4 regions of the Sphingomonas oryzagri genome follow, and region 1 is predicted to be linked to each of the others. Evidence: predicted binding sites of a transcription regulator. Region 1 holds the regulator's gene; each other region holds the start of a gene.
What was found. The regulator LexA, encoded in region 1, represses DNA repair genes until DNA is damaged. The targets are predictions, from matches to a motif close to GTTCCNCNCTTGTTCT.

Region 1 (8,766 bases):
ATGGCCGAGATCGAGGCTGCCGCGATCGACCACGGCATGGACGCGCTGGTGGAAATCCATGACGAGGCCGAGCTGGAGCGCGCGCTCCGCCTCCGCTCGCGGTTGATCGGCGTCAACAATCGCGACCTGCGCGACTTCTCGGTCGATCTCGGACGGACCGAATCCCTTGCGAAACTCATGCCGCAAGGCACGCAAATTGTTGCCGAAAGTGGCCTCACGGCCAAGGCGGATCTCGATCGGCTGGCGGCGGCGGGCGTCCACCGCTTCCTCGTCGGGGAGACGCTGATGCGGCAGGCCGACGTCGCTCTCGCGACGCGCGCATTGCTGACCGGGGCATGAGCCGCCTCACCCATCTCGACGATCAGGGCGCCGCCCGCATGGTCGATGTCTCGGCCAAGCCCGCCACTGCGCGCGAGGCGACCGCGACCGGGCGCATCGCCATGTCTCGGCAAGCCGCGACGGCTATCCGCGACGGCGCGGTGAAGAAGGGCGACGTGCTGGCGGTCGCACGCGTCGCTGGCATCATGGCGGCGAAGCGCACGGCGGATCTGATCCCGCTCTGCCACCCGCTGCCGATTTCCGGCGTGACGCTCGATCTCTATGCCGGCGACGACGGGGTGATCGCGACGGCGACCGTGCGCACCACACATAACACAGGCGTAGAAATGGAAGCGATGTCAGCGGTTTCCGTCGCATTGCTCACCATCTACGACATGGCCAAGGCGCTCGATCGCGGGATGGTGATCGGCGAGGTGCGGCTGCTCGCCAAATCGGGCGGGCGCTCCGGCGACTGGCGGGCATGAGCCTCTTGCCGGTGGCGGAGGCGCAGGCGCGGCTGCTCGCGCTTGCCGCCCCCCTCCCGGTCGAAACGGTGCCGCTGGTCGATGCGGTCGGCCGCTGGACCGCCGGAAACGTGCTCGCGCTCCGCGATCAGCCGAGCCGCGACCTCTCCGCGATGGACGGTTATGCGATCCGCTACGCCGAACGGCCCGGCCCGTGGACGGTGATCGGCGAAAGCGCGGCCGGAGGCGGGCTGGATCGCCCGCTCGGCACCGGCGAGGCCGCGCGGATCTTCACCGGCGCCCCCGTGCCGGACGGCGCCGACTGCGTGCTGGTGCAGGAAGAGGCGGAACGCGCGGGCGACCGGCTCACTATGAACGGCGAAGGGCCGCGCCGAGTTGGTGGCAACATCCGCCCACAAGGCACTGACTTCAAAAGCGAAACAATCTTGATCGCCGAGGGTCGGAAGATCGACGGCCGGCATGTCGCTCTCGCCGGCATCGGCGGCCATGCTACCGTCACCGTCCGCCGCCGCCCTCGCGTCGCGCTGATCTCGACCGGCGACGAGCTGGTGCCGCTGGGCCAGCCGACACCCGGCGCGAACCTGCCCGCCTCCAACGCACCGATGCTCGCCGCGCTGCTCGCCGGCCGGCCGGCGGAGGTGCGCGATCAGGGCATCGTGCCCGACGATCTCGACCGGATCGCCGCCGCCTTCCGCACCGCAGCCGCGCAGGCCGACATCATCGTGACAACCGGCGGCGTCTCCGTGGGCGACCGCGATCTCGTCCGCCCCGCGCTCGAGAAAGCCGGCGCACGGCTCGATTTCTGGCGGGTCGCGATGCGGCCGGGCAAGCCGCTGCTCGCCGGTACGCTGGACGGCGCGATCGTGCTCGGCCTGCCCGGCAATCCGGTGTCGAGCTACGTCACCGCCTGCCTGTTCCTGCTGCCGCTGATCGCGCAACTGGGCGGCGCGGCCGATCCGTTGCCCCGCCCCCGTACCGTTACATTGGGCGCGGCCCTGCCCGCCAACGGCCAGCGCCAGGATTATCTGCGCGCGCGTATCGAAAACGGCCTCGCCTTCGCGCCCGACGGGCAGGATTCGGCCGCGCTGATGGCGCTGGCGGCGGCGGACGGGTTGATCGTTCGTCCCCCGCATGTTCCGCCGGCCGCGATCGGGGAATCGGTGGAAATGCTCGATCTCCGCGACGCTGGAGGGCATTGACAGGTTCGTTTCGGTTTCCTACACGTTCGCCATCCGTTCCAGACAGGAATTGGCGATGCTGACGCGCAAGCAACACGAACTGCTCCTCTTCATCCACGATCGCCTCGCCGAAAGCGGCGTGTCGCCCTCGTTCGAGGAAATGAAGGAGGCGCTGGACCTCAAGTCGAAATCCGGCGTGCACCGCCTGATCCGGGCGCTGGAGGAACGCGACTTCATTCGCCGCCTGCCCAACCGGGCACGTGCGCTGGAAGTGTTACGGATGCCCGAGCGGGTGATCCCGGCCAAGCCTGCGGCGGCGGCCAGCCCTCCCGCGCCGGCTTCGGTAGCACCCAAGATCCCGACCGCCGCCAACGACAGCGTGATCGAGCTACCGCTTCATGGTCGCATCGCCGCCGGCGTTCCGATCGAGGCGCTGGAGGGTCAGGCGACGCTCCCCGTCCCCGCAGCGCTGCTCGGGCCGGGCGAACATTATGCGCTGGAAGTGTCGGGCGACTCGATGATCGAGGCCGGTATCCTCGACGGCGACTATGCCCTCATCCGCCGCACAGAGACCGCCCGCGACGGCGAGATCGTGGTCGCGCTGGTCGACGAGGCCGAGGCGACGCTCAAATATTTCCGCCGCGAAGGCCAGATGATCCGGCTCGATCCGGCCAACCACGCTTACTCGCCGCAGCGTTACCAGTCCGGGCAGGTGCGCGTGCAGGGCAAGCTGGCGGGGCTTCTGCGCCGCTATTGAGTGGAACGGGGTTTGGAAGAGCTTTGGCCGGAACGGCTGGGTGGCACGCGGTTGATCGGGGATCGCCTTCAGCGAAGCAGGCGCGACAGGTCGCGCCAGCCATAAGCGATTTCGACGAGCGTCGCGCCGCTCTGCCCGTCCACGCGTTCGCTTATGAGTTCAGCCTCCAGCGCAGTGTAGAAGGCACGCGCGGCGACATTCTCGCGAAGCACCCAGAGGCTCACCGCCTGATGCGCCTGGAGTAATAACCTCCGCGCCATCGCCGCCATCAGCAAGCGCCCCACGCCGCGCCCGTGATGGGAGCGTAGCACGTACAGCGCGCCGATTTCGCTGCTGAAGCCCGCTTCGGCCAACGCCTCGTCACGCTGCAGGCCGCATGCGCCGAAGCCGATCAGGTTTCCCTGATCCTCCGCCACGAAAAGGCCCACGCAACCCGCCGCCTGCGGATCGGCGAGAACCCGGCTCCACATGGTTGTGCGCGCATCCACGTCGATGATCGAAAGCATCTCGTCCGGCATCAGACCGGCGTAGGTTTCGCGCCACGAGGCAACATGCACCGCGGCGATCCGGCCGGCATCCCCGTCCGTTGCCTCCCGAAGCGTCATGCTCCCCGTCGCGCGGCCGAGCACGGCGCTACCCCGCGTCGCAGGCGGTGATGATCGGGAAGGTCCGCTCTGGCTGCTGGTCGATCGTGTAGCGGACGGTACGGCAGCCACGCGCGTCGGCGGTCGGGCTGGGGACGGCATAGCCGGCGAGGCCCGCGTCGGACCAGCGCTGGGTCTGGCCGGTCTTCAACGCGCGGTGGATCGCGTCCTTCACCGCCTGCGAGCCGAGCGGGTTGATGCCGCCGTCGTTGCCAGCCGGCACGGCCGCCGCGTTGCTACCACCGCTGGCCGCGCCGTTCGCGGCGACGGCAACGGCCGGCCCCTGCCCGTTATCGGGCGTTTTCGAGCGGTCGCTGCAGGCCGCCAGCGTCAGCAGGGCCGTCGTCATCAGGGCCATCGTCGCGCCAGGGATCGCGCGCCGCCCAGGCACGCTTGGTGTAGGACGGGTCGGAGCGAGGGGGTGAAGCCGGGTCATGATCGGGCGGCAGCATGGCCCACGGGTGCGCGCCCTGCAACTCCGCGACGCTGGTCACGCCCGGCCGCGCGAGTTGAATGGCGAGGCCGCCCGTCCGGCGGAGCAGCGTCGGGTCGGCCTTGATCCAGCGCGGTCGGCACCAGTCCGGCAGGCGCCGGTCGCTCGCGACGATGTCGGCGGCGGCGCAGGCCGGCTCCATCACCGCGCGATCGATGCGATAGGCGCTGCGCGTCGCCAGCAGGCGCCAGACGCGATCGCCCCGCACGATCAGCGCGGCGCAACTGTCCGGCCCGCAGCGCGCGCCTGGCAGATCGTCCAGCGCCACCGCCTCGTCGCCCTCGCGCCCGGAGAGTTCGGAGAGCGTGTCGCGCATATAGTCGCCGGTCCGTTGGCGCAGCAGCGCAATGCGGCCGTCGGCTCCGCGCACCGCCAGATGCCGCCCGTCACCGGTGATGAAGATGTCGGCGGGGTGCGCCGCCAGCGTCATCGCCATCCCGATCGCGATCGGCAGCAGCCCGAGCAGCCGCGCGCGCGTCCGCCACAGCGCCAGCCACAGCCCGCCCGTCGCGACCAGCGCGAAAGCCGAGCGCGACATGGTCGGCACGAAGGTGACGGCGCCGGGCAGCGATCCCACGGAATGCGCAATCCACAGCAGGAGCGCGAGCGCCTTGCCCGTCATCCACCAGAAGGGCGCGCCCAGACCGACGATATCGGCGAGCAGCGCCAGTGCCTCGGCCGGCATGATGACAAAGGTTGTCAGCGGGATGGAGACGATGTTGGCGGCGGCACCGTAGAGGCCCGCGCGGTGGAAATGGAAGATCGCGATCGGCGCCAGCGCCGCCTCGACGACGAGGCCGGTGAGCAGCAGCGCGACAAGTTCGCGCAGCAGGCGGCGGGGCCACGCCTCCTCGCGCTTTTCAAAAGTCACGCGGACCCAGCGCAGTTCGTGAAGCGCAACGATCGAGAGAATCGCGGCGAAGCTCAGCTGGAAGCTCGGGCCGGCCACCGCCTCCGGCCAGAACAGCACGCAGACCAGCGCGCCGGCCGCGACAAGCCGGAGTGTCATCGCCTCGCGCCCCAGGGCGACGCCGGCCAGCACCACCAAAGCCGCGATCAGCGAGCGGACGGTCGGCACCTCGGCCCCGGTCAACAGCGTGTAGCCGGTCCCCATCACCGCACCGCAGCCGGCCGCGATCAGCAGCAGCGGCGCGCGCAGGGCAAGGCGCGGCCAAAGCGCTAGCAGGCGGAGCGCCAGCACCATCGTCGCACCGACCGCCGCGGTGAGATGCAGGCCGCTCACCGACAGCAAATGGGCGAGGCCGGAACGGCGGAACGCCTCGTTATCGTCCTGCGTCACGGCCCCCATGTCGCCGGTGATCAGCGCGGCGGCGACGCCGTTCTCGCCGGGCGGCAGCTTCGACAGGATGTGCGCGGTGAGCGCGATGCGCATATCGGCGAGCCATTGCGACGGGCGCGAAGGCGGCGCGGGACGGACCAGCGTCACCGGATCGAGCGCCTTGCCGGTCGCGGCGATCCCGCCGAACCAGGCGACGGCGGAATAATCGTAGGCACCCGGCACGGCGGCCGAGGGCGGCGGCACCAGCCGCGCGCGGATCGACACGATGGCGCCGGGCATCAGCCCCGCCACCGCATTCTCGATCGGCACGTTGATGCGGATGCGGCTTGGCAGGGGGGCGTTCGCCGACGCGCCCTTCCCCTCCGTCACCAGGGTTCGCGGCAGCAGCGTCAGCCGTATCGCCCCGCGCGCCGGCAGCGGCTCGACCCGCTCGATCGTAGCGGTGAGTCGGGCGACCCCGGCGCGTGCCAGCGGCGTCACGCCGACACGTTCCGCCTTCCACCAGACCAATCCGCATCCTGCCGCCACGGAGAGCCCGAAGATCGCGACCGCCCGCCCCGTCCGGCCACCCCGCCCGAAGGCGAAGCCGACGAGCGCCAGCGCTGCCATCGACAGCAGCAATCCGGCCCAGGCGCGCACCCCCGGCAGCCAGAACCAGGCCGCGACTCCAGCCACGAGGCCCACCGGCAGCCACAGCGGCAACTGCGTCCGCTCCGCCTCCAGCCAGGCCTCGAGTCGCGCGGGAATCGCCGAAAGCGCCCGGAAACGGCCCTCCTTCAGGCCAGTTTGCCGGGCACCGAACGCCATGCTAGGGCCGCGCGCGACATCCCCCATGGGTGTTCAGTGTGGAGAAAGCCTGCGTGGGTGCAAGCGACGACAAGAATGATTCGACCATGACGGCAACGACGGCGCCGGTGGTCACCCGTTTCGCCCCCTCGCCTACCGGATTCCTGCACATCGGCGGTGCGCGCACCGCGCTGTTCAACTGGCTGTGGGCGCGCCACACCGGCGGCAAGTTCCTGCTGCGGATCGAGGATACCGATCGCGCGCGGTCGACCCAGCCGGCGATCGAGGCGATCCTCGACGGCATGAAGTGGCTCGGCCTCGATTGGGACGGCGACGAGGTCTACCAGTTCGCCCGCGCGTCCCGCCATGCCGAGGTGGCGTTCGACCTGCTCGAGCGCGGCCATGCCTACAAATGCTTCGCCACCGCCGAGGAACTCGCCGAGATGCGCGAGCAGCAGCGCGCGGCCAAGCTGCCGATGCGTTATGACGGGCGCTGGCGGAACCGCGATCCGAAGGAGGCACCCGAGGGGGCGCCCTTCGTCGTGCGTCTCAAGGCCGAGACCGAGGGCGAGACCACCATCCACGATCTCGTCCAGGGTGCCGTCACCGTCCGCAATTCCGAGCTGGACGACATGGTGCTGCTCCGTTCGGACGGCACGCCGACCTACATGCTGGCCGTGGTGGTCGACGATCACGACATGGGCATCACCCACGTCATCCGTGGCGACGACCATCTCAACAACGCCTTCCGCCAGCTCGGCATCATCCGCGCGATGGGCTGGCCCGAGCCGATCTACGGCCACGTGCCGCTGATCCACGGCGACGACGGCGCCAAGCTCTCCAAGCGCCACGGCGCGCTGGCGGTCGATGCCTATCGCGACGAGATGGGCATCCTGCCCGAAGCGCTCAACAACTACCTGCTGCGCATTGGCTGGGGCCATGGCGATGAAGAACTGATCGACCGCGACCGCGCGATCGAAATCTTCGACGTCGCCGGCATCGGCCGCTCGCCCGGCCGCACCGACAGGAAGAAGCTCGAAAACGTCAACGGCCACTATATCCGCGCCGCCGACGATGCCCGGTTGACCGATCTCACCGCGCCCTTCGTGGCGCAGAAGATCGGGCGCGACCTGACAGCGGAAGACATCGAGCTTCTGCGCCGCAGCATGGGCGTTTTGAAGCCCCGCGCCAAGGATTTGCTGGAATTGGCGGAGGGTGCGACTTTTCTTTTTCGCACTCGCCCCCTAGATATGGAGGACCGCGCGCTGGCCCTTCTGGAGGGCCAGGGCGAACAACTGCTTGCCGCCGTGACGTCGGCGCTGTCGTCCGCCCCATGGACGAACGAGGCGCTGGAAGAAGCGGTGCGCGGCGTGGCCGAAGAGGCCGGCGTCGGGCTCGGCAAGGTGGCGCAGCCGCTGCGTGCGGCGCTCACCGGCCGCACCACCTCGCCCGGCATCTTCGACGTGCTGCTGTTGCTCGGACGCGACGAGAGCCTCGCACGGCTTTCCGACCGGATGACGATGGCGAAATGATCTGACGGCGCCGTTGGGCCCGGTCCTCGGGCTCGCGAACGGCGCCCTTTTGGAGGACGAAGAACATGGCTGACGGAACCGCCAAGCTGGCGCTCGGCGACAACAGCTCCGACTACCCGATCATGTCGGGCACGGTCGGCCCGCAGGTGATCGACATCCGCAAGCTCTACGGCAACACGGACATGTTCACCTACGATCCGGGCTTCACCTCCACGGCGAGCTGCGAATCGGGCCTCACCTACATTGACGGCGACAAGGGCGTGCTGCTCCACCGCGGCTACCCGATCGACCAGCTGGCCGAACAGTCGAGCTTCATGGAGGTCGCCTACCTGCTGCTCAACGGCGAACTGCCGTCGAAGACCGAGTTCGACTCGTTCAACAACCACATCACGCGTCACACGATGGTGCACGAGCAGCTCGCCAGCTTCTTCCGTGGCTTCCGCCGCGACGCGCACCCGATGGCGATCCTGTGCGGCGTGGTCGGCGCGCTCTCGTCCTTTTACCACGATTCGACCGACATCAACGACCCCAAGCAGCGCGAGATCGCTTCGCACCGCATGATCGCCAAGATGCCGACGATCGCCGCGATGGCGTACAAATATTCGGTCGGCCAGCCCTTCGTCTATCCGGACAACTCGCTGAGCTATACCGAGAATTTCCTGAAGATGACCTACTCGGTGCCCGCCGAGGAATATGAGATCGATCCGGTCATCGCCTCCGCGATGGACAAGATCTTCATCCTCCACGCCGATCACGAGCAGAACGCCTCGACCTCGACCGTGCGCCTCGCCGGTTCGTCGGGCGCCAACCCGTTCGCGTGCATCGCGGCCGGCATCGCCTGCCTGTGGGGCCCGGCGCACGGCGGCGCCAACGAGGCAGCGCTCAACATGCTCCGCGAGATCGGCACGCCGGACAAGATCCCAGAATATATCGCCCGCGCCAAGAACAAGGACGATCCGTTCCGCCTGATGGGCTTCGGCCACCGCGTCTACAAGAACTTCGATCCGCGCGCGAAGGTGCTGTCGAAGGCCGCGACCGAGGTGCTCGACAAGCTCGGCATCAACGATCCGGTGCTCGATACCGCCCGCGAGTTGGAGCAGATCGCGCTCAAGGACCAGTATTTCATCGACAAGAAACTCTACCCGAACGTGGACTTCTATTCGGGTGTGATCCTGTCGGCGATCGGCTTCCCGACCACGATGTTCACCGTCCTCTTCGCGCTCGCCCGCACCGTCGGCTGGGTCGCGCAGTGGAACGAGATGATCACCGATCC
Region 2 (8,766 bases), on a different contig from region 1:
CATGGTAGCCGGGAAGAACATGGCGGTGGTCATGGTGGCGGCCATCGCGGCAAGCGCCGGGGCTTCCTCCACAGCCTGTTCGATTGAGGACGCGCGGCCGGGTTTCGGCAGCGACAATCAGGGTATCGCCAGCTCGCGCTTTCGCATCTCGGCCACGGCCATCGTGTCGAGGGGCGACCCCGGATCGCCTGCGAAGATGTCATGCAGATCGAGCAAATCCTCAGCGCCGAGCCGGGCGATCGAGGCCTCGATGCTGCTGACGGTTTTAAGCGCACGCGCGCCGCGATCGGCCCGCCATTTGGACTTCGGTCTTTGCATGGCGACGCCCTACAGCGGGCGGGCGGCTGTTTCTAGAGCGAGGGGCGCGCGGCCAAGGCGTCAGTGCCTCTCGCCGTCATCCTGATGAAGCAAGTCATATCGGGTTGCGATGCCAATCCAGCGTTGCACGCCAGCTTCGTCGCCGGCGAGGGCCAGCTCTTGCACGCGCGACGCGATGATGTCCGGCGCTGCATCGCCGTGCTGCCGTTCGATCTGCAGCGCCTCGGCCCAGCGCTGATGTTCGGGATTCATGGATTCGCAGCTTCGCGATCGGGAAGCGAGAAGCCGATCGTGGCATCCGCGCCGAGATAGGCCTTGGTGATCGGCTCATACTGTTCGGCGACCTTCGTGGCGAAGTCCGCCGTCTCGGTAAGAAGCTTGCGCATTGGACGGGCGAACTGCTCCAGCTCGTCGATCTTGACGCGGAAGTAGTTGGCGTCGCTCGGCGTCAGATGGAGGCGGGTGGTGCTGACGAGGTTGATGTCGCGGCTCGTCACGCCTCGTTTTGCCGCCTCATAGTGCAGCTCGGTCTTGAGCCGGCCGAACTGGTCCAGATTGGTCAGGACGGCGCTGTAACGCCGAGATAGCAGCACGAGGTCATCGACATAGTCGGCACGCTTCGCGGCGATGAACACTTCCAGCTCGTCGGCTGCGAAGGTGATGGCGGGGTCGCGATCCAGTCCTGGGAAGATCGACAGGCGGTCGGCAATTCCCATGTCACCGTTGCCGTCTGTGTCGGCCTTGGCGATCATCTGCTCGACCTGCTGATGATAGGTCAGGATCGTATTCACGAGGATGGTGAGTTTGACGAAGCCGAGCCGCGCGGCTCTCGCCTCTGAATCGCGTCGCGCCTTCTCGTCCCGCGCGAGTAATTCCTTGGTTCCGCGCCGGGCGAGATGGCTCGCCGGTATGTAGCCGCAGGCGACCGCCAAGAGCGTGGTGCCGACCGGAAGCACGTAGTCCTTCCAGATATTGGCCTGCTCGGCGGCGGTCGCGACGGTGATGTGAAGGTTGGTCAAGGCGTCAGAGTGCCAGGGTCGCTTGGGCCTCGGCAGCCTTGCTTGTCCGCGACCACAGCTCCGTCGTCCGGGTGATCTCGATCAGCTCGTCAGGGAATACCCGCTCCTGAAAGGCCAGAGCCTCGTCGAAGCTGCCGTGGAGCCACTGCTCGTATTCGTGCGGCATGAGCAGCACCGGCATCCGGTCATGGACCGGGGCGATCGCTGCGTTGGCGTTGGTCATGACGCCGGAATAGACCGGGCCCCATTCATCGCTCGGCCGCCAGAGGCCTGCCCACGCAAAGATGGGCTGATCCTTGAGCGTGAACCACGTCCGGGTCATCGCGCCCTTGGGACCTTCGGCCTCGGCAAAGGCGGTGAGAGGGATGAGGCAGCGCCATTGCGTCTTGCGCGCGAAGCCGATCCACATTGATTTGCGGATGTCCGCGCAGTTGTTGATCGCCTTCGGTTTCGAATCGGGCTTCATGAACTTCAGCCGCACAGGCCAGCCCCATGACATCGATTGGAGAACGCGCCGACCCTCCTCCTCGCGCACCACCAGGCCAGGTGCGCCGGGATAGACCTCCTCGCCGGCATTGGTGTCCATCGGATCGTCGACGCCGAAATGGGCGGCGACTTCGGCGGTGCTTTTGCGCTCGGTGTAGAGATTACACATGGGCGAAAGCTAACATGGCGGCATCACCTCGCCGAGTCCCCGATGCGGCCGCTCTGGTTGACGGGGGGCGGCAAGCCATCACAACGGCGCCATGCCTGTCTGGTCTCCGTTCGGTGGCAAATTGGCCGCCCCGCCCAAGCCGTTCGATCCGCGTTGGTCGCCCCTCGATCGCGTCCAGCACGTCACGCACGTCACACTGGCCCGCCGGATCATCGAGGATGTTACAATCGCTCCCGGCCTTGTCGGAGAGGGCTGCCTCGCCACGACCCGGCGCAGGGTGGTCTGGGTTAGTCCGAACACTTGGGGGGACGGCGCACGCTATGGAAGCGTCGAGTTCGCCTTCGATTGGCTGCCGCTGATAGGCACTCGTTCGTTGATGTGGGTCGAACCGATCAAGTACGGACTTCAGACCGCGCGCTTCCTGTTGACGGACAAGCCCGCAGACTGGTCGGCTCTCGGCTTGGTCCCATATGATCCGGCGGTCGATGACGGCCCGCTCCAGACCGTCGCCGGCGATTGGTATCGACGCCGAGACATCGTGGTCGAGGTCATGATCGACGGCGACATTCCGCTGAGCGGCTGCCTGGAGCTGGGGTTCGTCAAGCATCACCCTTCCTTTTGCAGCCTCAATCGATCGAACTGCGTCGAGGCATCAACCACGCCGCGCACGCCGGCCCGTATCCTCGGATACATCATCGGCGCCGGACTGCATGGCGCCGACCACGCTCTCGCGTCGGGCAACGATCCGATCGGAGGTCTCAACCAGAGCTTTTCCGATTTGTGGTTCAGTCTGGGCGGCAAGAACTGCAAGGGCACGATGGCGGCGATGACCGAGGCCAAGATCGTCGCTCGATCCGCCGCCCTGTTCGCCGGCGAGGGACGGTTCGCCGAAGCGAAACAGGTGTTCCATCTCATCAAGGGGGAGGGTCTCGCGCTCGATGCTTTGCGCGAGGTGATCCGCGATCATTTCGGTCGTCCGGCGCTCAAGCTCGACTAGAGCAGCGCGAATTGCCACTCCGTCGCGGGCGGGGCGGCGCCGCTGTTCCAGAGGTCTTCGGTATAGTCCACCTTCATGCGCTCGGCGTCGAAGGGGAGGCGTCTCTGAAACCAGATGACGTCCTTGATCGAGCAGGTCAGCCAGCGATCATATTCGTGCCGATCGAGCAGCGCGGGCATCCGGTCGTTGGTCGGCGGGATCGCGGTGTTCGCATCCATCGTCATGCCGGCATAGACGGGTCCGAAGTCCGGAAGCGTCCGGCAGAACCCTGCCCATGCCAGGATGGGCTCGCCACGCACCGAGAACCATGCGCGGGTCTTCATGCGCGGCACCCCGAGCGGGTTGGCGAAGTGGGTAAGGACGATCAGGCAGCGATAGCGTGGGTCGACGACGAGCTTGCTCCACATCGGGTTGGTCAGATCGGCGACCATGCCGACGCGACCGGGCGGCTCATCGCGCGCCCTGCTTTCCTCAGTGGAACGCGGAAAGCCCCAATCCATCGACCGCAAGAAGCGACGGCCCTCCCTTTCGATGATGACGAGTCCGGGGAGCCCTTCCTTGGTCTCATCAGGCACGATCAGGTCGGACGGGGCTTCGGCGTCGAAATGCCGCGCGATGTCGGCAACGCTCGCGCGAACCGTGTGCAGCCTCGACATCGTGCAAACCTCTCGCTGAGACTCGACCGGCGCCCAATCTAACATAGAACAAAATTAGAACAAATAGACGCGCGGCCGGCTTGACTCCCGCCCCCATCGAGGAGAACAAAGGAGGAACGATTCACACTGATCCGAGTCTTGGGACGAATGAGGCATGAGGCCGTCATCGAGGAACTGCGCGCGCGCGTCGCCGGCATCGAGCATGTCGGACCGCGTCACGATGCGCTGCCCTTCGGTATCGCGGATATCGACGATTATCTGCCGGGCGCGGGATTGGCGACGGGCGCTTTGCATGAGATCGCCGGCAGCCGCGCGCTGTGCGACGAAGCGGCCGCTACGATCTTCCTTGCCGGCGTCCTTGCCCGGCTGGACGGCCCGGTCTTCTGGTGCCTGCGCTGGCGCGACCTGTTCGCTCCGGCGCTCGATCTCGTCGGACTTCATCCCGACCGTGTGATCTGGGTCGAGGCGGGCAGCGATACCAATGTGCTCATCGCGATGGAGGAGTGCTTGCGCCAGCCGGGGCTGGCGGGCGTCGTCGGCGAGATCGGCAAGATCGGCACGACAGCCTCCAAGCGTCTCCAGCTTGCGGCGGAGTCGTCCGGGGTGACTGCGTTTGTGCTTCGCCGTGCATCGGACCCCGCCGTGCAGGGGCAAGGATCGGCCGCCTTCACCCGCTGGCGCGTGCAGGCGGCGCCGAGCGAACGGCTCGACATCCCGGCGCTGGCGCGGGCGCGGTGGAGGGTGGCTCTCGAACGCGCGCGTGGGCGTGAGCCGCGAACTTGGTTGCTGGAGGCCTGCGATGCGCAGGGTCGTCTCGCTCTACCTGCCCGCCTGGTCGACCGACCGGCTGCGCAGGAAGAGCGGCGCATCGCCGTCTGAGGCGGCGCTCCCCGACCGCACCCTGCCGCTCGTCACGGCGCATCCCGATCATGGCCGCAAGGTGCTGGCCGCGGTCGATGCGGCCGCGCGTGCGCTTGGCCTTCGGCCAGGGATGACCGTCACCAAGGCCCGCTCGCTCGTTCCCGATCTTGCGGTCGTCGATGCCGATCGCCAGGACGATCTCGACGGCCTCAAGCGGCTGGCTCTCTGGGCTGGGCGGCATTTCTCGCCGTTCGTTGCGCCCGATCCGCCCGATGGCATCTGGCTCGACATCACGGGCTGTCAAAGCCTGTTCGATGGCGAGGTGCCGCTCCTGAAGCGGCTTCATCGCCGTGTCGCTGCGGCCGGCCTGACGGTCCAGCTTGCCGTTGCCGATACGCCAGGCTGCGCGCACGCGGTCGCGCGCCACGTTCCCGCCGGCCGGCCCATCGTGATCGATCCCGGCGACCAGCGCCGGGCGATGGCGCTGCTGCCGATCGCATCGCTGAGGCTCGACGCTGGGATCGTCGAGGGCTTGCGAAAGCTCGGTTTCGAGAGGGTTGAGCAGTTGCTCGACCAACCCCGTGGTCCGCTCGCCAAGCGGTTCGGCCGCTCGCTCTATGCCCGTCTCGATCAGGCGCTGGGCATGGCGCGCGAGCCGATCGAACCGATCTTCCCTAACGAGGTGCCGCGAGCGCGGCGCAGCCTTCTCGAACCGATCGGCACCGCCGATGCGTTCGCGCAGGTGATCGGGGATCTCGCTGACGATCTCGCGCGCGAGCTGACCCGCATCGGACATGGCGCGCGCCGGCTCGATCTCTACTTTCACCGTGTCGACGGGCAGGTCGAAGCACGCCGCGTCGGGACCGCACGCCCAACCCGCGACGCTGGTCACATCGTCAAGCTCCTAGCCCCGAAGATCGAGACGATCGATCCAGGCCTGGGCGTCGAAGCGATGATGCTCGTCGCCTCGCTCACCGATCGGCTCGGTGCGAGCCAGCGTGATCTAGCCCGCGACGGGCGCCGCGAGCCCGATCTCGGCGCCGTGGTCGACGCGCTGGCAAACCGCTTCGGCCATCACAGCCTCTATCGTGTCTCCCCGCGTGCGGCGGCGGCGCCTGAGCGGACGATCGAGCTGGTGCCGGCGCTGGCAGCCGCGCAGGGTCGGCGCTGGGCGGACGATTTGCCGCGTCCCGGCCGCTTGATCGAACCGCCGGAGCCGATCGACGTGATCGCGATGCTGCCCGATAATCCACCCCGCATGTTCGTCTGGCGGCGCCAACGTCATGCTGTCGTCCAAGGGGAGGGGCCTGAGCGCCTGCATGGCGAATGGTGGCTCGATAGCGGCGTGGAAGCGCGGCTTCCCTACAGCACGCGGGACTATTTCCAGGTCGAGGTCGAGGGCGGCGGTCGCTACTGGCTGTTTCGTCTCGGTGATGGTGAGCGCGCGGCCACCGGCCCGATGCGCTGGTTCATCCACGGCGCCTTCGCATGACGGGCTATGCCGAGCTTCAGGTCACGACGCACTTCAGCTTCCTGCGTGGAGCGTCGTCTTGCGAAGAGCTGTTTGCCGCCGCCGCGATGCTGGAGCTGCCGGCTCTCGGCATCGCCGACCGCAATTCGGTCGCCGGCGTCGTGCGGGCGTGGGACGCGGAGAAGACGACAGGGGTTCGGGCGATCCCAGGATGCCGCCTCGATCTGGCCGACGGCACTGGCCTCCTCGTCTATCCGGCCGATCGAGCGGCTTATGGCCGCCTCTGCCGCCTGCTGACGGTCGGCAAGGAGAGGGCAGGAAAGGCAGCCTGCCACCTCGATTGGACCGATGTGGAGGAATGGCATGAGGGGCTGATCGGCATCCTTCTGCCGGATCGGCCCGATGTCGTAACGCAGACCGCGCTTTCCCACGCCGCTCGCATCTTCGGCGATCGCTCCTATTGCGCCCTGACCATTCGTAGGCGTCCGGGCGATGCGGTGCGCTTGCGCGATCTGAGCGCAATGGCAGCACGAGCGCGGGTGGCGACGGTCGCGACGGGCGATGTCCTCTATCACGCGCCCGACCGCCGCCTCTTGCAGGACGTCGTGACCTGCATCCGGGAAGGGTGCACGATCGACGAGCTGGGCGATCGACGCGAGCGTTTCGCCGATCGCCATCTGAAGGACGCGGCGGAGATGGAGCGGCTGTTTGGCCGCCTCCTGGGCGACACGCGCCCGGTTGCGCGGAGCGTCGAGATTCTGGACCGCTGCACCTTCGGCATAGGCGAGCTTCGATATCAGTATCCCGACGAAATCCAGACGCCCGGCCGCACGCCACAAGAGGAGCTGGAACGGCTGACGTGGGAAAAGGCGCCGGAGCGCTATCCCGACGGCATCGAAGGCCGGGTGCGCGCGCAGCTCACGCATGAACTGAAGCTCATCGCTGAGCTGGACTATGCGCCCTATTTCCTGACGGTCCATTCGATCGTGCGGTTCGCGCGGTCGAGGGGCATCCTGTGCCAAGGGCGTGGATCGGCGGCGAATAGCGCGGTCTGCTACTGCCTCGGCATCACCTCGATCGATCCGGTCAAATCGGAATTGCTGTTCGAGCGGTTCGTCTCTGCCGAACGACGCGAACCACCCGATATCGATGTGGATTTCGAGCATCAGCGCCGCGAGGAAGTGATTCAGTGGATTTATGAGACGTATGGCCGACGCAATGCCGCCATCGTCTCGACCGTGCAGCGTTTCCGGGCGCGTGGCGCGATCCGCGATGTCGGCAAGGCGCTCGGACTGAGCGAGGACATGACCGCCGGGCTTGCCTCGCAGGTGTGGGGATGGTCGCGCGAGGGTGTCGAGGAGAAGCACGCCGAGGAGTTGAACCTCGATCTGGGCGATCGTCGGCTGGCGCTGACGCTGGAGCTGGCACGCCTGCTGCTCAACACGCCTCGCCACCTCTCGCAGCATCCGGGCGGCTTCGTGCTGACGCGGGATCGGCTGGACGAAATGGTGCCGATCGAACCGGCGGCGATGGAAGACCGTCAGGTGATTGAGTGGGACAAGGACGATATCGACCTGCTCGGCTTCATGAAGGTCGATGTGCTGGCGCTGGGGATGCTGTCCTGTATGCGCCGGTCGTTCGAGCTGCTGGCGGAGGCCAAGGGGATTGCGCTCGATCTCGCCACCATCCCCGACGAAGATCCCGCGACCTATCGGATGATCCGCAAAGCCGACACCCTCGGCGTTTTCCAGATCGAATCCCGCGCACAGATGGCGATGCTGCCAAGGACGAAGCCCAAGACCTTCTACGATCTCGTGGTGCAGGTCGCGATCGTTCGGCCGGGTCCGATCCAGGGCGACATGGTCCATCCCTATTTGCGCCGTCGTGACGGGCTGGAGCCTGTTTCCTATCCACGCCCCGAGCTGGAGCGGGTGCTCAAGAAGACGCTCGGCGTCCCGCTTTTTCAAGAGCAGGCGATGCGCGTCGCAATCGAGTGCGCCGGCTTCACGCCATCGGAGGCCGACCTGTTGCGGCGCGCTATGGCGACGTTCAAGCTGACGGGCGGAGTCTCGCATTTCCGCGACAAGCTGATCGACGGCATGGTGGCGCGGGGCTACGAGCAGGCTTTCGCCGAGCAGACCTTCAAGCAGATTGAGGGTTTCGGCAGTTACGGATTTCCGGAAAGCCACGCCGCCTCATTTGCGCTGATCGCCTATGCGTCAAGCTGGATGAAGTGCCATCATCCCGACGTGTTCTGCGCGGCCCTCCTGAACTCGCTGCCGATGGGGTTCTACGCGCCCGCCCAGATCGTCCGCGATGCGCGCGAGCATGGCGTCGAAGTCCGGTCGGTCGATGTGAACCATAGCCATTGGGAATGTTCGCTGGAGGGGTCGGACGGGCGCTATCAGGCCGTGCGTCTCGGGCTGAACAGAGTGACCGGCCTCGAGACGGAGGAAGCGGAGCGCATCGTCGCGGCGCGAGGGATCATCCCTTATCGCAGCGTCGAGGAGGTCCAGCGCCGTGCCGGCGTCGGGGCCGGCGCGCTCAACAGGATCGGCGAGGCCGATGGACTCGGATCACTCGATCACAGCCGGCGCTCCGGCCTGTGGTCGGTGAAGGGCCTGGCCAACGCGGCATTGCCGCTCTTCGCTGCGGCCGATGCCCGCGAACAGCAATTCCGTGACGAGGCGATCGAGCCGACCGTGACGCTGACCCCGATGAGCGAGGGGGCCGAAGTGGTCGAGGACTATCGCAGCCTCGGCCTCTCGCTGCGCGCGCATCCCGTCTCC
Region 3 (5,577 bases), on a different contig from region 1:
CCTACTTGCTTGGCAAGTGTCTTTCCAAAGCCGTCCATTGCTTCCTTGACGACGGGAGCAGCGATTGCAGCGGCGGTAAGGGCTTCGGGAGGAGGTGGAATAGCCATAACTTGATTAGTGCAACAAGCCAAAGGCCTATGCAATAGTCCGTCGCTCCCGCTCATGCTTTAGAAAACCGGCTTTGGCACCTCGCTCTTTGGCTGAAGAACACTCACTAAGCATCATTGCATTTTGAGGCCTTCCGCCCGCGCCATACCGCGACTTTGGTCTCCATCGGGCCATAGAACGGTATACGTTCAACCGGTTCGCTGGGCGATCGCGTGCTAGTTGGCATCAATTTTGATCGCCCAAACCTTTGATGGTGGCGGCGCGTCAGGCACCGAACGTCCTGCTCATCCAACCCGCCTTCGGCATTGACGGTGTGGCGGGCAGGGTATCGATCGGCGCAGGTTGCTCTTTGCCGACAGGCTCGGGCTGCGTGGCTGGCGTCGCTGCTGCCTGCATCGCGAGGATGGTGCGGAAGCGCCCATGCCATTCATCAAGGCGTTCTGCCGCCCGCCGAACGAACATGGAGTTCGGCTCCTTACCCTGTCCATCCTTGAAGAACACGATCTCATGGACGGGCTGCACAAGGTCGTTGGTGAAGACCTTGAGTGATAGGCGCTTCACGAGGTCCGTGGTCGTCTTCGATCCCGACAGGCCACCGACAAGGAGGCCCGCAGGCCCAAGCAGCACGCCACCGACGATCGCACCCTTCGCTTGGCTCCCCCGATTGGTGCGCGTCAGCAAGCCGCCGTTACGCTCGATCTCGACCGCGACAAGCTGGTCGAAGGTGAAGACCTTGACGCTGGCGCCCCGCATAATCGCAAAGCGGTTGGAAGCGGGATCGAGTGCAAGGCTAGGGCCGAATCCCCCGTCGAACCTAACAGCAGGGTTGAAGCCGTCGATCGTGGCAAGGGCCTGCGTATGCCCTTGCTGTACCTCGGATTGCATGATGCCCATGATGATGCCGCCGATGATGACGAAGGCTACGATAACGACAATGAGCATGTGCTTTGCTCCCGTTGGATTGCGGCGTGGTGCCGACGCTATCGAATGAGATTTCGGAAGTCGGGCGAGGCCAGCGCCTTGCCGATGATGTCCTGCACGGCAGGTACATAGGCCTGCGCAACGTTGTTGCACGCTGCGGTGGCGGCAAAGCCTGCCCTGAACGTGTAATCGTTCGATATGGTCAACGTGGTGCCGTTGCTGGACGTAAGCATGATCGTCATCGACCACCGCCCGTTTTCGCTACCGAGGCCAGAACTGGAATCGATGCGCAGCAGGCGCCCGCTGACCATTACCCTGCCCGGTGGCGGCGCATAGGCGCCCGCTACCTTCAACTCGTCGGCAAGGGCCTTCTCGACATACTGGGCATGGGTAAGCCCGTCCTGCATCCGCATGAGGCCGATACCGCGGCACTTCACATCGTCCTGTGCAGGTTCCTCGAAGGCGCCCACGCTGATGCCTGTAGCGTGAAGGTCGCGGAGCGCGACCACGTTGTCCGTTCCGACAGAGTAGCGAGGCGTTACAGGCGTCGCACAGGCTGACAGGGCACCCGCCACCGTCAAGGCCACCACATGCTTTGTTCGTATCGTCATGCCGCCCCCTGTCCCTGTAGGAGGCGTTCCCGGCTGCGAGCCGGGCGTTGGAAACCCTGCACAAGGACAAGGCGCATGCACCTTTACCGGCGAACCGGCTGGACATACGCGCATGCCACCCGGCCGAGAAAACTCGACCGGACCTTGTGGCAAAGAGGTTTCCACGCCTCACGGTTTGGATTTTGCCGAACCGCATAGGCATCAATGCCAGCGCCAACGATCGGGCGCAATGGGTATCAGTTTGCGTTATGTTCCAACTGTGGATGATTGATATAGGGCTGACCGCATTCGCCCCAATTGCAGCCATCGCCGTAAACGATCATGATACCTCAAATCGGTCATCGGAACGAGCGGGAGAGCCATGAAGTTAAGCACCACGGTGATGGAGCGAATTGGCGTCGCGACCCTAATCGTCGGAATGATGCTGCTCCCAGCGATCGCCTCTATGCATCTTTCGCCCTACTGGATGATCTTAGCGCTCGCCATCGCGTGGAGTGGGGCGTATTTGCGTTCTCGTAGTCGTCGTGCGCAACAGGCCGCCACAATTCGCCAGCGATAGCCACTTGAGCCGTTCGGCTATCGCCCCAAAGGCGGTCGTGAACGCCGCGTTTGCATTTCGCTGATTGCCGACGCAACCTCGCTCCTTTATCACGCTCCGCTGACAAGCGCAGGGCGGAACGATGTTCCATAAAGTTTTACTCGCCGTTGTATCGTTCTCGCTGTTATCGGGAGAGAAATATCCGCCCGCCCCTAGCCACAAGCATGCCGGTCCTATTCAGAGCGATATCATTCAGTCCTTCGCCACGGACTGCGGGGCAGGGATCGGGCGATATTCTGTTTCGCTAACAATGCCGGCAAAAGCGGAAGCATATCTTAGTGGAATAACGGTAGATGGGAGAGTGATCGAAGAACCAGTTCTCAGTGAAGCCAACAGGGCTTTGAAAGGTATTTCGCGGGTTCAATATGCAACCGTCGAATGTATCAATAGCGGTCTCGCCGTTCAGGTTACGGGGTCAGATTCCTCAAAAGACCAGAAACTTTTGGTGATATTCGTAGCTTCTCGGCGCGGTCTTGACGGCATTCGGACTCTACCTGCTGTTTCATAGCCGCGTCTAGAGGAAGTCGATCGAGATCACCTTGGGAACCGGCAAAGAAGCGGCAAGCAATTTCCAAAAGCAGTCCAGCCGTTTTCCACCATCCCATGCCGATCCGGTGCCTCTGCCGAATCGAATCGCGCGGGAAGCGGCCTGACGGGTTTCGGGCGGAAAATCTGCCGGGCCGTTGTCGCCCCAGTTGGCGCCGTTTCAACGTCTGGACGCGGCTCCTGACAGCCGCCATCATGCTTCCGATGATCGAGGTCCGCGCCCCACTGGAGATCAAAGCTGATCCGCAAGGCGGCTGGGAACTCGTCTTCTGGGTGTTAAATAGTTTCAACTACACAACTCCGTTCCGCGCCATGCTCCGCGAAATTGCGGAGGCATTGGGACAAGACGCAGATGGATGTCTCTCGCTACCCGCTCATGTCGATGGCGAGGATTTCGTAGAAGGAGTCCTGATGTTCAACGAGACATCGCTGCGGGTCTATTACGAACACGCGCTCAGCTATCTGACCTTGGCGACAGGGGATCGAGAGGTGCTGGCGGCGGTGGCTGAGCGTATCCAGCCGCGCATCGCAGTCATTTAACCGAGCGTCAGCTCCCGACTTCTCGCGTCCAAAACCTGCCCGCCCGCAACCCACCATATCCGGACGTTCGCAGGTTGGTGGCAAATTGCCTACAAAAGCGCACAGCGAAGGCACGAGACGGGTTAGGATACCCTACATGCCTTGGCTGTGCGCATCTGGTGGCGAATCAACGCCAAATCGAGGGTTATCGGCCCTCTTCTGCCCTCCTTCGATCTATCGCTTCGAGTTTGGCGATAACGGCTGCGATGGCAGCAGGGTCGATCTGCCCACCCCTCATACAATGTCGGGGAACCGCTCTTACTGAATGCAGATTACAATTGGTTGCGGGACATGCAGCGATTTGCTCACGCCAAGTTCCAGGGTTCAGACTATCATACCCGCAATCTTTACAATGTAGCTCAATATAAGTTTTGTAGCTTGCCAAACTTCTGTTCCTTTTCGATATTACACTCCATAATTGTTGAAATAAAACGGCGTTGCCGTCCGAAGTAATTAGCGCATTGGCAGGTGCATTGTAAAGCCTCTTATCGATGACTTGGATACACATGCGCCCTCTTTGCCGAACGCGGAAACCCATCGGCGGCAAGAGAGCAAGCGCCAAGTGTAATTGCGACCGGGTTCTGTTTATGTTCTCATTGATGCATGGACCGAATCGAACCTGCACGCATTGCCGAAATCCTCGCCGATAGCCCGATATGGGCGAGGCTGGCCCTGACGGCCGCCAACCCTTCTCTCGTTGAAAGGGCAGCCGATACGATGGCGGCGCTGATCGTCGCCCGCCTTGGCGAACCCGAGCCGCCGACGAACGACGCAAGGCAGATGACGCTACCGATCCGTTGAACCGCGCCGCCGTGGAATCGGTGCTATTGTGCCCCTCTCCACCCAAAAAAGTGTGAGACAAACACGCGCGACAAAGCCCCCCGGAAGGAGGCTAAGTGCTTGATTTTATTAAATTGGTGACCCCAACGGGACTCGAACCCGTGTTTTCGCCGTGGACACAAAATCTTGAATTAATTCAATGGCTATTGCCACACAGACGCCTCGAATGCGCCTTATGTAAATCAATGGCTTAGGGTAGCGGTGGCAACGATCTGGCAATGTAGGATTCCACCTGACACGCTTTACAGGTGCCACGATTCGCGACGCTCAAGGACATCTGCTCTGCCGGCTACGACCTCCGGCTCTGGTGTTACGCGTGCGCCCGCGCCGAGCAGATCGATGCCGGCATCTGGCGTCAATTCGAACAGAGAGGATGGCCTATTGAACTCGAAGCCGCCCGTCGCCGATTTCGCTGCCGATGCTGCCAATCGCGCGACGACGTGCTGATCGTTCCCGGCCGGCCGGCTCCGTCACAGGCCGATGCTCCGTTGCCGTCCTTTGAGAACGGAGCCGACATGGTCGCGTGGTTCTATCATCATAATCGAGCGCTGAAAAAGAAGCGCACCACGCTTCACGTTCCCCCTGCCATGATGGAGCGGTTACGACTTCGAATGATGCGACAACCCCGCTAGCCTTCCAAGCTGACATGAATAGCTGAAATCTGCGCGTTCTCGTGTAAAACATCGCCAAAATCGTCTATTGGAGATCAATAGGTTAGCGCTGCGGTGTAAAACATTTCTATTGGCTCAAACGGGCATTCCTACGCCGTTGACGTTCCAGTTGAGCGCCCCTTCCCGGTTGCACCACGCCGCATACATTTGCGCCCCGGATGCCGTGGAGAAGTCACCACGGACCAGCGCTCCGATACCATCCTCCTCCGGCCGCTTAGCCCGAACGCAGAAGCGATCGCGTAGCGGGCCGAAGCCGTCGACGTAGGCTCGGGCGCCTGCCGGCAGCGTCGGAGGCGTATTGCCGGCAAGGCGCCCGAAAAGCCGCATCAGGCCGCTGCCGCCGTCGTGCCGGCCAGCGCTTCGATGCCGTCGACCACCAGCGTGGCGGCGAGCTTGAGGCCGCCAGCGCTCTCGATCGCCGAGGCGAGCGCCACGAGGCCGCTTTCGAGGTTCGGCAGCGTCGCGCGATAGGCCGCCTGGGCAACATCAAGGGCGACGGCACCGATGATGTTGATGTCGGCCTTAATACCCTGCGCCTCAGCCGTGGCGATCAGCGCTTTGGTGATGGCGAACACCTTGTCGGGGCCGCTCATACCGGTCGTGTCGATCGAGAGCTTGGCGGCGAGGTCTTTCGCCGCTTGACCGAAAGCCGTCGCCAACTCTTGCTGGATCGCGTGAGTGAGGTCGGTGGTACCTTCGCTGG
Region 4 (8,766 bases), 730 kb from region 1:
GAGAGATCGTCGAGACGCTGCACGACGACATGGATGACGTCGCCTTCGCGTTGGACCTGACCCCTTAAGCCCACCATCGCCGCGCCAAACACCACCCGGCGATATGTCTCGAAGACATTCGTCGACACGACGAGATGGGCGACGTCCGTCTCATCCTCGATGGTGATGAACATGACGCCCTTGGCGGAGCCGGGGCGCTGCCGGAGCAGGACGAGGCCTGCAAGATTGACCCAGCGTCCGTCCTTCATGTCGCGGAGCACACCGCAGGGCATGAACTTCCGTGCCGTCAGCTCGTCGCGCAGGAACGAGACGGGATGGGCGCGGAGCGACAGTCCCACCGAGCGATAGTCCTCGACCACCTCCGCGCCTTGCTCCATCGGCACGAGATCGACCGCCGGCTCGATCGTCTCGGGTCGAAGCTTGCCGGCCCGCTCATCGGCGGCCGCGAACAGCGGCAGGGCCTGCTCGCCGAGGCCCTTTACGTCCCAGAGGCTCGATCGGCGCGATCGCTGCACCGAGGCGAAGCCCGCCGCATGACCGATCCGGTCGAGGACGCGACCGCTGACATTGGCCCGGCGCTGGATTTCCTCGACGGTCGAATAGGGCTCGTTTCCACGCGCCAGCACGATCGCGGCGGCATCCTCGTTCCTGAGGTCGCGGACATAGCGCAGGCCGAGCCGCACCGCGTGGTACCGACCACCCGTCGGCTCGAGGGTGCAGTCCCAGCGGCTGTGATTGCCGTCGATCGGCCTCACCTCGACGCCGTGCCCGCGCGCATCGCGGACGATCTGCGCCGGCGCGTAGAAGCCCATCGGCTGCGCGTTCAGCAGCGCCGCGCAGAAGACATCCGGATAATGGCATTTCATGTACGAGGAGGCGTAGGCGATCAGCGCGAACGAGGCGGCGTGGCTTTCGGGGAAGCCATAGCTCCCGAACCCCTCGATCTGCTTGAACGTGGCTTCGGCAAATTCGCGGTCGTAGCCACGACCGATCATGCCGTTGATGAGCTTGTCGTGGAAATGCGAGACGCCGCCGGTCAGCTTGAAGGTCGCCATCGCGCGCCGCAGCAGATCGGCTTCCGATGGCGTGAAGCCCGCGCACTCGATCGCAACGCGCATCGCCTGTTCCTGGAAGAGCGGCACGCCCAGCGTCTTCTTGAGCACGCGCTCGAGCTCGGGCGTCGGATAGACGACTGGCTCGAGGCCGGCACGGCGCCGCCGGTAGGGATGGACCATGTCGCCCTGGATCGGGCCGGGCCTCACGATCGCCACCTGGATCACCAGATCGTAGAAGGTCGTCGGCTTGTGGAGCGGCAGCGACGCCATTTGTGCGCGGCTCTCGATCTGGAAGCCCAGCGTGTCGGCGCGCTGGATCATCCGGTAGGTTTCGGGATCCTCGCTCGGGATGGTGGCAAGATCGAGCTGGATCCCTTTGTCTTCGCTCAGGAGATCGAAGGCGCGGCGCATGCAGCCGAGCATGCCGAGACCGAGCACGTCGACCTTCATGAAGCCGAGCGCGTCGATATCGTCCTTATCCCATTCGATGATCTGGCGGTTCTCCATTGCCGCCGGCTCGATCGGGACGAGCTCGTCGAGCCGCCCCATGGTGAGGACGAAACCGCCCGGATGCTGGCTGGTGTGGCGCGGCGTGTCCTGAAGCGTTCGTGCGAGGTCCAGCGTCAGCGCGAGTCGCCGGTCGGTCAGATCGAGGTTGAGCTCCTGGACGTGCCGCTCGTCGACGCCTTCGCGGCTCCATCCCCAGATCTGGGATGACAGGCCGGTGATCACGTCCTCGCTGAGCCCCAGAGCCTTGCCGACCTCGCGGAGCGCGCCCTTGGTGCGGAAGCGGGCAACGACGGCCGTAAGCGCCGAGCGCTCGCGACCATAGGTCTCGTAGATCCACTGGATCACTTCCTCGCGACGCTCATGTTCGAAATCGACGTCGATGTCGGGCGGCTCGCGGCGTTCAGCCGAGACGAAGCGCTCGAACAGCAGCTCGGACTTCACCGGGTCGATCGAGGTGATGCCGAGCACGAAACAGACCGCAGAATTCGCCGCTGATCCACGGCCTTGGCAGAGGATATTCTTCGAGCGTGCGAAGGCGACGATCGAGTGGACGGTCAGGAAATAGGGGGCGTAATTCAGCTCCGCGATCAGGCGAAGCTCATGATCGATCTGGCTCTGGACATTCTCCGGTACGCCGTCCGGATAGCGCTGCGGCGCCTTCTCCTCGGTCAGTCGCTCCAGTTCTTGCTGCGGCGTGAGGCCGCTCGCCCCAATTTCGTCCGGATAGGTGTAGGTGAGCTGGCCGAGATCGAGCGGGCAGGCCCGGGCGATCTCGACGCTGCGCGCGACCGGCGCGGTGTCGCCGAGATAGCGGGCGAAGAGGCGCTCCATTTCGTCGGCGGCTTTGAGATGCCGATCGGCGAAGCGCTCGCGGCGCCGGCCGAGCGTGTCCATCGTGCATTTCTCGCGGATGCAGCTCACCACATCCTGGAGCAGCCGGCGGTCGGGGCTGTGATAGAGGACATCACCGGTTGCGACCGTCGGAACGCCGGCGGCGGCGGCCTGGATGGCGAGATCGCGCAGGCGGACGGCATCCTTCGGCCGGCGCCGGATCGAGAGCGCCATGTAGGCGCGCGCCCCGAACGCGCGCACAAGCCGGGCCAGCGCCTGGTCGGTCTCCGCATCGGCCCGATCGGGGACGAGGATGCCGATCAGCCCCTCCGCCCAGTCGTCGAGGTCGGACCAGTGGAGATGGCAGGCGCCCTTGCCGCCACGTCCCTTGCCGATGCTGAGCAGACGGCAGAGCCGGGCATAGGCCGCCATGTCGGTAGGATAGACCAGGATCGACGTGCCGCAGACGAGATCGATCCGGCAGCCGACGATCGCGCGGACGCCGGTGACCTTCTGCGCGTCCCAGGCGCGGACCAAGCCGCCCAGCGTGTTGCGATCGACGATTCCGACCGCGGGGAGTTCAAGCAAAGCGGCAGCCGAGAGCAATTCGGCAGGCGAGGAGGCGCCGCGCAGGAAACTGAAGTGGGTCGTGACCTGCAGCTCGACATAGCGGGCGCCTTCGAGCGGATCTTCGCTCATGCGCCGTCGCCCGGATCAACTGGCAAGGCGGTCACGCGAACGCGCCGTGGATGAACCACTTCATCGGCCCGGTCGTCGAGCGCTCGCCGTCGCCCAGGCGGAAGATCCAGTAGCGTCCGCCGCTTATCGTCTCGACCTGATAATAATCGCGAACCGCAAATGGCATGTCAGCCTCGTGCCCGGCCTCACGCCACCATTCGCCATGGAGGCGCTTCGGGCCGTCTGCCTGGGCCACGCGGTTGCGCTTGCCGCGCCACACGAACATTGCCGGGGGATGGTCGGGCAGCGCCGCAATCACTTCGATCGGCTCGGGCGGGACGATCATGCGCGCCGGCCGGGGCGAATCATCATCCCAGCCGGCATCACCGGCAGGCGAGAGTGGAGGGACGATACCGATCGCGCGCTCTGGCATGGTGCTTGCGTTCGGTTGTGTCCGGTAGAGCCGGTCAGGACCAAAGCGGTTGGCGAGTGCGTCGACCAGGGCAGCAAGATCCGGTCCGCGCCGACCGCTGTCGATGAGGCCCGTCCTCTGGGTCGGACCCATCGGTTCCACCAGCGCTGCGATGAGGGTCATCGCCTCGACGCCCATGCCGGGATCGATCGTGTCGATCTTCTGGGCGAGCAGCTTGGCAAGATGGGCGGCATCCCGGACCGGGGAGGCGGTGCCGACGCGGATCACCTGATACTGTCCGTCGACCCGCTCGAACAGCAGGTCGAGCTGGCGCACGCCGATGCCGGCGCCGACCAGCAGGGGAATGAGGTCACCGACGAGGTCGGCGATCACCTGACCGAAGGCCTCGGCCGTCCCGATCGGCTCGAGCAGGCTGCGCCGGACGCGCGGAACGGTGGGCGGAAAGATCGGCTCGATCGGTTCGGGGATCTGTCCGAGCGCCTGGTCGAGCCGCTTGAAGAGCTGACGGCCGAAACGCTTGGCGAGCGGAGCGCGGGGTGCCGCAATCAGTTGCTCGATCCGCTCGAAGCCCATGCGGCGCAGCTCTTCGGCGACGCCGGCCTCGATCCGGAGCGCCGAGACCGGCAGGATCGAGAGCGCTGCGTGCGCTTTGCCTGGTGCGATGATCGTCGGCCGTCCCGAAGGCACGTGGTGCGCAACCGCGTGCGCGCAGCCGGCTGTATCGGCGACCGCGAGCTGAATGGTGGTGCCGGACGCCGCGACGCGGCGCAGGATATCCTTGAGCAGCGGCTCCTCGCCGCCGTAGCGGTGCGCGCAGCCGGTAATGTCGATCCAGATGCCGTCGGGCGGATCGGGGGCAACCAGCGGCGAGTATCGGCGTCCCGCCCACAGCGCGAGCCGCTTCAAGCCTTCGAGATCGTCGTCGGGATCGGCATCGACGATCGCCAGGTTCGGCGCGAAGGCACGGGCTCGCGTGACCGTCATGCCGGGCTGGATGCCGAGCTGGCGCGCCGCCGCATCGACCGCCGCGATGACGCGGCGGCCGTGGTCGGGCAGCGCTGTGACGAGCGGGGCCGAGGCCTCAGGCGGCTTGGCGGCCATCCTGCGCAGCCGGTCTGTCGGCCAGCTGGGCAGGAAGAGCGATACGACCCTGCGCATCGCACCCCTCCACGATCCAGAGATGGGGATCACCGCCACGGGCGCGCTCGAGCGCAAGCTCCCAGCGCGGCCGGCCGAGGCTCGGGATGCCGAGCTGTTCGCTGGGCGCGGCGCGGACCCGCCAACGGGTAACGGCAGCACTCCCCTCGGTCCGCTTGTCGGGATCGCTCGCGCGCCGGAACAGGAAGGCAGGTGTGCCCGACGTTTCGGCTGCAAGCTGCAGGCGACGCGAGGATGTGAGACCGACCTTGCCGAGTTCGCCGACGACGCCGGCGAGGCCCGGATGCCGCAGGCATTCCTCCATCGCGGTCAGCACATGGGTGTCGCTGGCCGTTTCCACGAAGATCACGCGATCGGGATGCAAGCCGGCGAGATGGAGCGCGGGCGCGAACAGGTCGCGATATCTGAGGCACCAGAAGACCGGGCCCTCGAATCGCGAGAGGATGCCGGCGAGGAAGACGGTGGCGGCGGCGTCATCGGCAAGCTCTCGGCTGCCGGCGACCTCATGGAGCGCGCCTGCCGCGATGCCGCTGCCCGGCAGGAGTGCGTCGATCGCCTCCACGCCAAAGGCCAGATGCGCATGGCGCGCGGCGACGCCTTCGATCTCGGCGATCTGCGCACGCAGCTGGGCAAGGGCAGGGGGCTCGCGCATGACGATGGAAAAAGACTCGGATCAGGGGTGAATCGTTCCCTCTTTGTTCGTATCGATCCGGCGCCAGAGTCAAGATGGACGTCAGTATCTTTGTTCTAATTATGTTCCATGTTAGAGAGGCCGCATCGAATCGTTCTGCAACCGAGGACGCCATGTCGAGGCTGCACACCGTCCGCGCCAGCATCGCCGATATCGCCCGGCATTTCGATGCCGAGCCGGCGGCTGGTCTCCTCGTGCCCGAGGAGACCAGGGAGGGCCTGCCCGGTCTCGTCGTCCTCGAAAGCAAGGGACGGCGGATCCTGCGGAGAATGGACTGGGGCTTTCCGCGCCTGACACGCGAAGCCCGGTTGCGCGGCGAGGAGGCGGGCCGGATCGGGTTGGTCGCCGATCTCACGAATTCGATGTGGGACACGATGGTCGTCGACACCCGCTACCGTTGCCTAGTCGTCCTCACCCATTTCGCGAACCCGGAGGGCGTGCCGCGCGCCAAGACCCGCACCTGGTTTTCGGTCCATGGAGAGCCCATCCTTACATGGGCGGGCTTCTGCCGGAAAACGCCTGAATTCGGGCCCGTCTATGCTGGCATGACGATGGAGGCCAATGCCGCCATCCCACCGACAAACGATCGCATGCCGGTGCTGCTCGAGCGCGACGAATATGATCAGTGGCTGCACGGCGGGATCGAGGACGTCATCCGCTTCCAGTTCCGGCCGCCCTTCGCGGCCGAGCGGATGAAGGTCGATCATACCGACGATCTATGGGGGAGCGGTGTGGCACCGCCCGCGACCGAGCGGCAATTCGCTTTGCTCTAAAATGGAACCGCCCCCGCCAGGCGGGAAAGCCGGCGGGGGCGTGCGACCCATTTGCCCTGGCCGTAGATCTACACCCGCAAGGGTTAACGATCAACCTTCGGCCATAGCAAGTATCTGAAATAAAAGGCGCCTCTTAGCCGGGGCGGGTGGCTACGAGGCGCTTTATTCGTGAGGCCGGAGAGCGGGGGGGCAAAAGGTCCGGTCCTCGGGAAGCAGAACGACGATCGTGGGGAGAGGTTCCTCGCGCGCATCGTCCTGCCATGGCATAGCGCGTGTCATGGCCCGGCCCGATATGACCTTGTCCGTCGTCGGCGGCATCCACCCCAACGCGGACGGCGGCAACCGGTTGTTCGAGATCGCGCTGTGCGCGGCGGGCGAAGCGATCCAGCTCGCTCCCGAACCGAAGAACAAGCATGACCCGTCGGCCGTCGCCGTGTTCAGCGCACGGGGCATCCAGATCGGCTATCTGAGCGCCGAACGGTGTGGGTGGATCGGATCGAAGATCCGGCTCGGCGAGGAGATCCGGGCGGTGTTCCAGGCGCCGGAGAAGGGCGGGGCGCTGATCCGGGTGAGCTTCTCGGGCGAGGATCCCGTCATTCCTCCATCGCGGCCTGCGCAAACAGCCGGACGCTCGCCGGAATGGGACGACAGTTTCTATCCGGACGAGATCTGGCCCGACGCCTGACGGGCAAGCCGGTCGAGATGCGGACGCCGATGTCCGCATTGGCGGCCGCCGGCTTCCATGTCATCCTCGCGCGATGTGCAACTTATACACCGAGCGCTTGGGCCCGGATGCGGTCGCGGCGCACTTCAATGTTCGCAATCCCCTGGCGTCGAACGCCGGCGCGGAAGTCTTTCCTGGCGGTACCGGCATGGTCGTCCGCGAGGAGGGCGGCGAACGCATCATGCAATCGATGACCTGGGACTTCCCGGTCCGCTTGAAAACCATGGCTCCCACAGCCAAACCGAAGGCGGTCAACAATATCGCCGACCTCGAGAAAGGGATGTGGAAGCGGCATGCGGTCAATCCGCGCGGGCGTTGCCTGATCCCTCTGACTGGCTTCGCCGAGGCCGAGGGTCCGAAAGGGTCGATGACCCGCACCTGGTTCAATGTGAAGGGCCAGCCGATCTTCGCCTGGGCTGGCCTATGGACTGACGATCACCAATATGGCTGGGGGCCGGTCTATTCCGGTGCCATGACCGAGTGCAACGAGGCGATACGGCCGATCCATAGCCGGATGCCCGTGCTGCTGGTGCCGGAGGAATATGATCACTGGCTTCACGGCAGCTTCGAGGACACCGTCGCATTCCAGAAGCGCTGCTTTCCCGATGACCTGATCGAGATCACCCGCACCGATGAGCTTTGGGTGAAGAAGAAGATGCCAAAGCCGGCACCCGACGCGCCCGCGACCTTGTTCTGACCCTCAAAGCTGTTGCGTACGCGGATCAGGCGCCGATTTCGGACACCAGAAAGCGTCCGATCCTGCCCGCCCGTCGCTCGCGCGCGTTGCGGAACGGAAGAAGGCTTTCCTTCATTCGGGCGATGACGGGTTCCAGATGGGGATCGGGATCCGCGAGATCGACCGCGATCATATGCGGCGTGACCTCGTCGGAGACGTAAACCCACACCCTCTTGCTGTCCGGCAAGCTCCAGTACCGCGCCTTGAACAGCCGGTCGGGGAATGCGGTGATCTTTGCGATGGCAGCCATGAGGCTCGGTAGAGGAGGCGCGACGGGAAGCCAACCCCGACGGGCCGGATGCCGTCATAGGTCATCCATCCGTCGCGTCTAATCGCGCTATGGCAAGACCATCGGTGGAACCACCTACAACAAAGGCAAGGTGAGCATCGGTGACCCGCGAACCTTTGGCGTGTCGGCCGGGTTCAACTTCTAAGCGGGACGCGGGGAAGGGGTAGCCAGACTTTGGCTACCCCATAACCAGATACGCAATCGCACACGCCCAAGAGCGGGGGCCGAGCGGGTGCCAAGATATCGAGGCCCCGCTTTATGAAGGAGAGTTGCTCCGCGCTCACAGTCCGCGAGCCGTCAGCAGGGCATCCAGGCGCGGATAGACGATCCTCGCATTGCCCTCGAGAATTGCGTGGCGCTGCTGCTCGGTAATGGGGAGCATGTCCACATATCGCTTGGTGTCGTCGAAATAGTGACCCGTGTGCGGATCGATCCCTCGAACTGCGCCGACCATCTCTGATCCGAACAATATGTTCTTGGTTTCGATGACCTCCGCCAGAAGATCGATGCCGGGCTGATGATAAACACAGGTGTCGAAGAACACGTTGTTCATTAGGTGCTCATCGAGGCTTGGCTGTTTCAGCATATCCGCGAGCCCGCGATATCGCCCCCAATGATAGGGCACCGCGCCGCCGCCGTGCGGGATAATGAAGCGAAGGGTCGGGAAATCCTTGAACAGGTCGCCCTCGATCAACTGCATGAAGGCGATGGTGTCCGCTGCGATATAATATGCCCCGGTTGCATGAAGCCCGGGGTTGCAGCTGCCCGAGACATGGATCATCGCCGGCACGTCGAGTTCCACCATCTTCTCGTAAAAAGGATACCAGAACCGGTCTGTCAGGGGCGGAAACGAGAAATGGCCGCCGCCGGGATCGGGGTTGAGATTGC

Region 2: the regulator LexA is predicted to act here: its motif matches at 3,748-3,763, upstream of QGN17_RS16085 (ImuA family protein).
Region 3: the regulator LexA is predicted to act here: its motif matches at 3,942-3,957, upstream of QGN17_RS17470 (DUF6771 family protein).
Region 4: the regulator LexA is predicted to act here: its motif matches at 5,352-5,367, upstream of QGN17_RS11080 (ImuA family protein).

The regions. Positions count from the first base shown of each region.
Region 1 covers NZ_JARYGZ010000001.1:1,562,430-1,571,195, forward strand. The annotation lists gene trpC (indole-3-glycerol phosphate synthase TrpC) at 1-339, shown strand, start outside; gene moaC (cyclic pyranopterin monophosphate synthase MoaC) at 336-803, shown strand; gene QGN17_RS07605 (molybdopterin molybdotransferase MoeA) at 800-2,002, shown strand; gene lexA (transcriptional repressor LexA) at 2,058-2,738, shown strand; gene QGN17_RS07615 (GNAT family N-acetyltransferase) at 2,807-3,367, opposite strand; gene QGN17_RS07620 (hypothetical protein) at 3,372-3,731, opposite strand; gene QGN17_RS07625 (ComEC/Rec2 family competence protein) at 3,673-5,982, opposite strand; gene gltX (glutamate--tRNA ligase) at 6,069-7,493, shown strand; gene QGN17_RS07635 (citrate synthase) at 7,559-8,766, shown strand, end outside.
Region 2 covers NZ_JARYGZ010000002.1:409,946-418,711, reverse strand. The annotation lists gene QGN17_RS16120 (TFIIB-type zinc ribbon-containing protein) at 1-87, shown strand, start outside; gene QGN17_RS16115 (hypothetical protein) at 118-318, opposite strand; gene QGN17_RS16110 (DUF6961 family protein) at 379-570, opposite strand; gene QGN17_RS16105 (hypothetical protein) at 567-1,274, opposite strand; gene QGN17_RS16100 (SOS response-associated peptidase) at 1,342-1,992, opposite strand; gene QGN17_RS16095 (hypothetical protein) at 2,114-2,989, shown strand; gene QGN17_RS16090 (SOS response-associated peptidase family protein) at 2,986-3,645, opposite strand; gene QGN17_RS16085 (ImuA family protein) at 3,793-4,524, shown strand; gene QGN17_RS16080 (Y-family DNA polymerase) at 4,445-5,998, shown strand; gene QGN17_RS16075 (error-prone DNA polymerase) at 5,995-8,766, shown strand, end outside.
Region 3 covers NZ_JARYGZ010000003.1:103,710-109,286, forward strand. The annotation lists gene QGN17_RS17450 (hypothetical protein) at 1-114, shown strand, start outside; gene QGN17_RS17455 (hypothetical protein) at 373-1,050, opposite strand; gene QGN17_RS17460 (hypothetical protein) at 1,089-1,640, opposite strand; gene QGN17_RS17465 (hypothetical protein) at 2,980-3,324, shown strand; gene QGN17_RS17470 (DUF6771 family protein) at 3,967-4,164, shown strand; gene QGN17_RS17475 (hypothetical protein) at 4,452-4,835, shown strand; gene QGN17_RS17480 (hypothetical protein) at 5,201-5,577, opposite strand, start outside.
Region 4 covers NZ_JARYGZ010000001.1:2,290,920-2,299,685, reverse strand. The annotation lists gene QGN17_RS11090 (error-prone DNA polymerase) at 1-3,095, opposite strand, end outside; gene QGN17_RS11085 (DUF6504 family protein) at 3,127-4,665, opposite strand; gene QGN17_RS11080 (ImuA family protein) at 4,589-5,317, opposite strand; gene QGN17_RS11075 (SOS response-associated peptidase family protein) at 5,470-6,129, shown strand; gene QGN17_RS11070 (HIRAN domain-containing protein) at 6,407-6,814, shown strand; gene QGN17_RS11065 (SOS response-associated peptidase) at 6,888-7,550, shown strand; gene QGN17_RS11060 (hypothetical protein) at 7,576-7,839, opposite strand; gene QGN17_RS11055 (amidohydrolase family protein) at 8,159-8,766, opposite strand, start outside.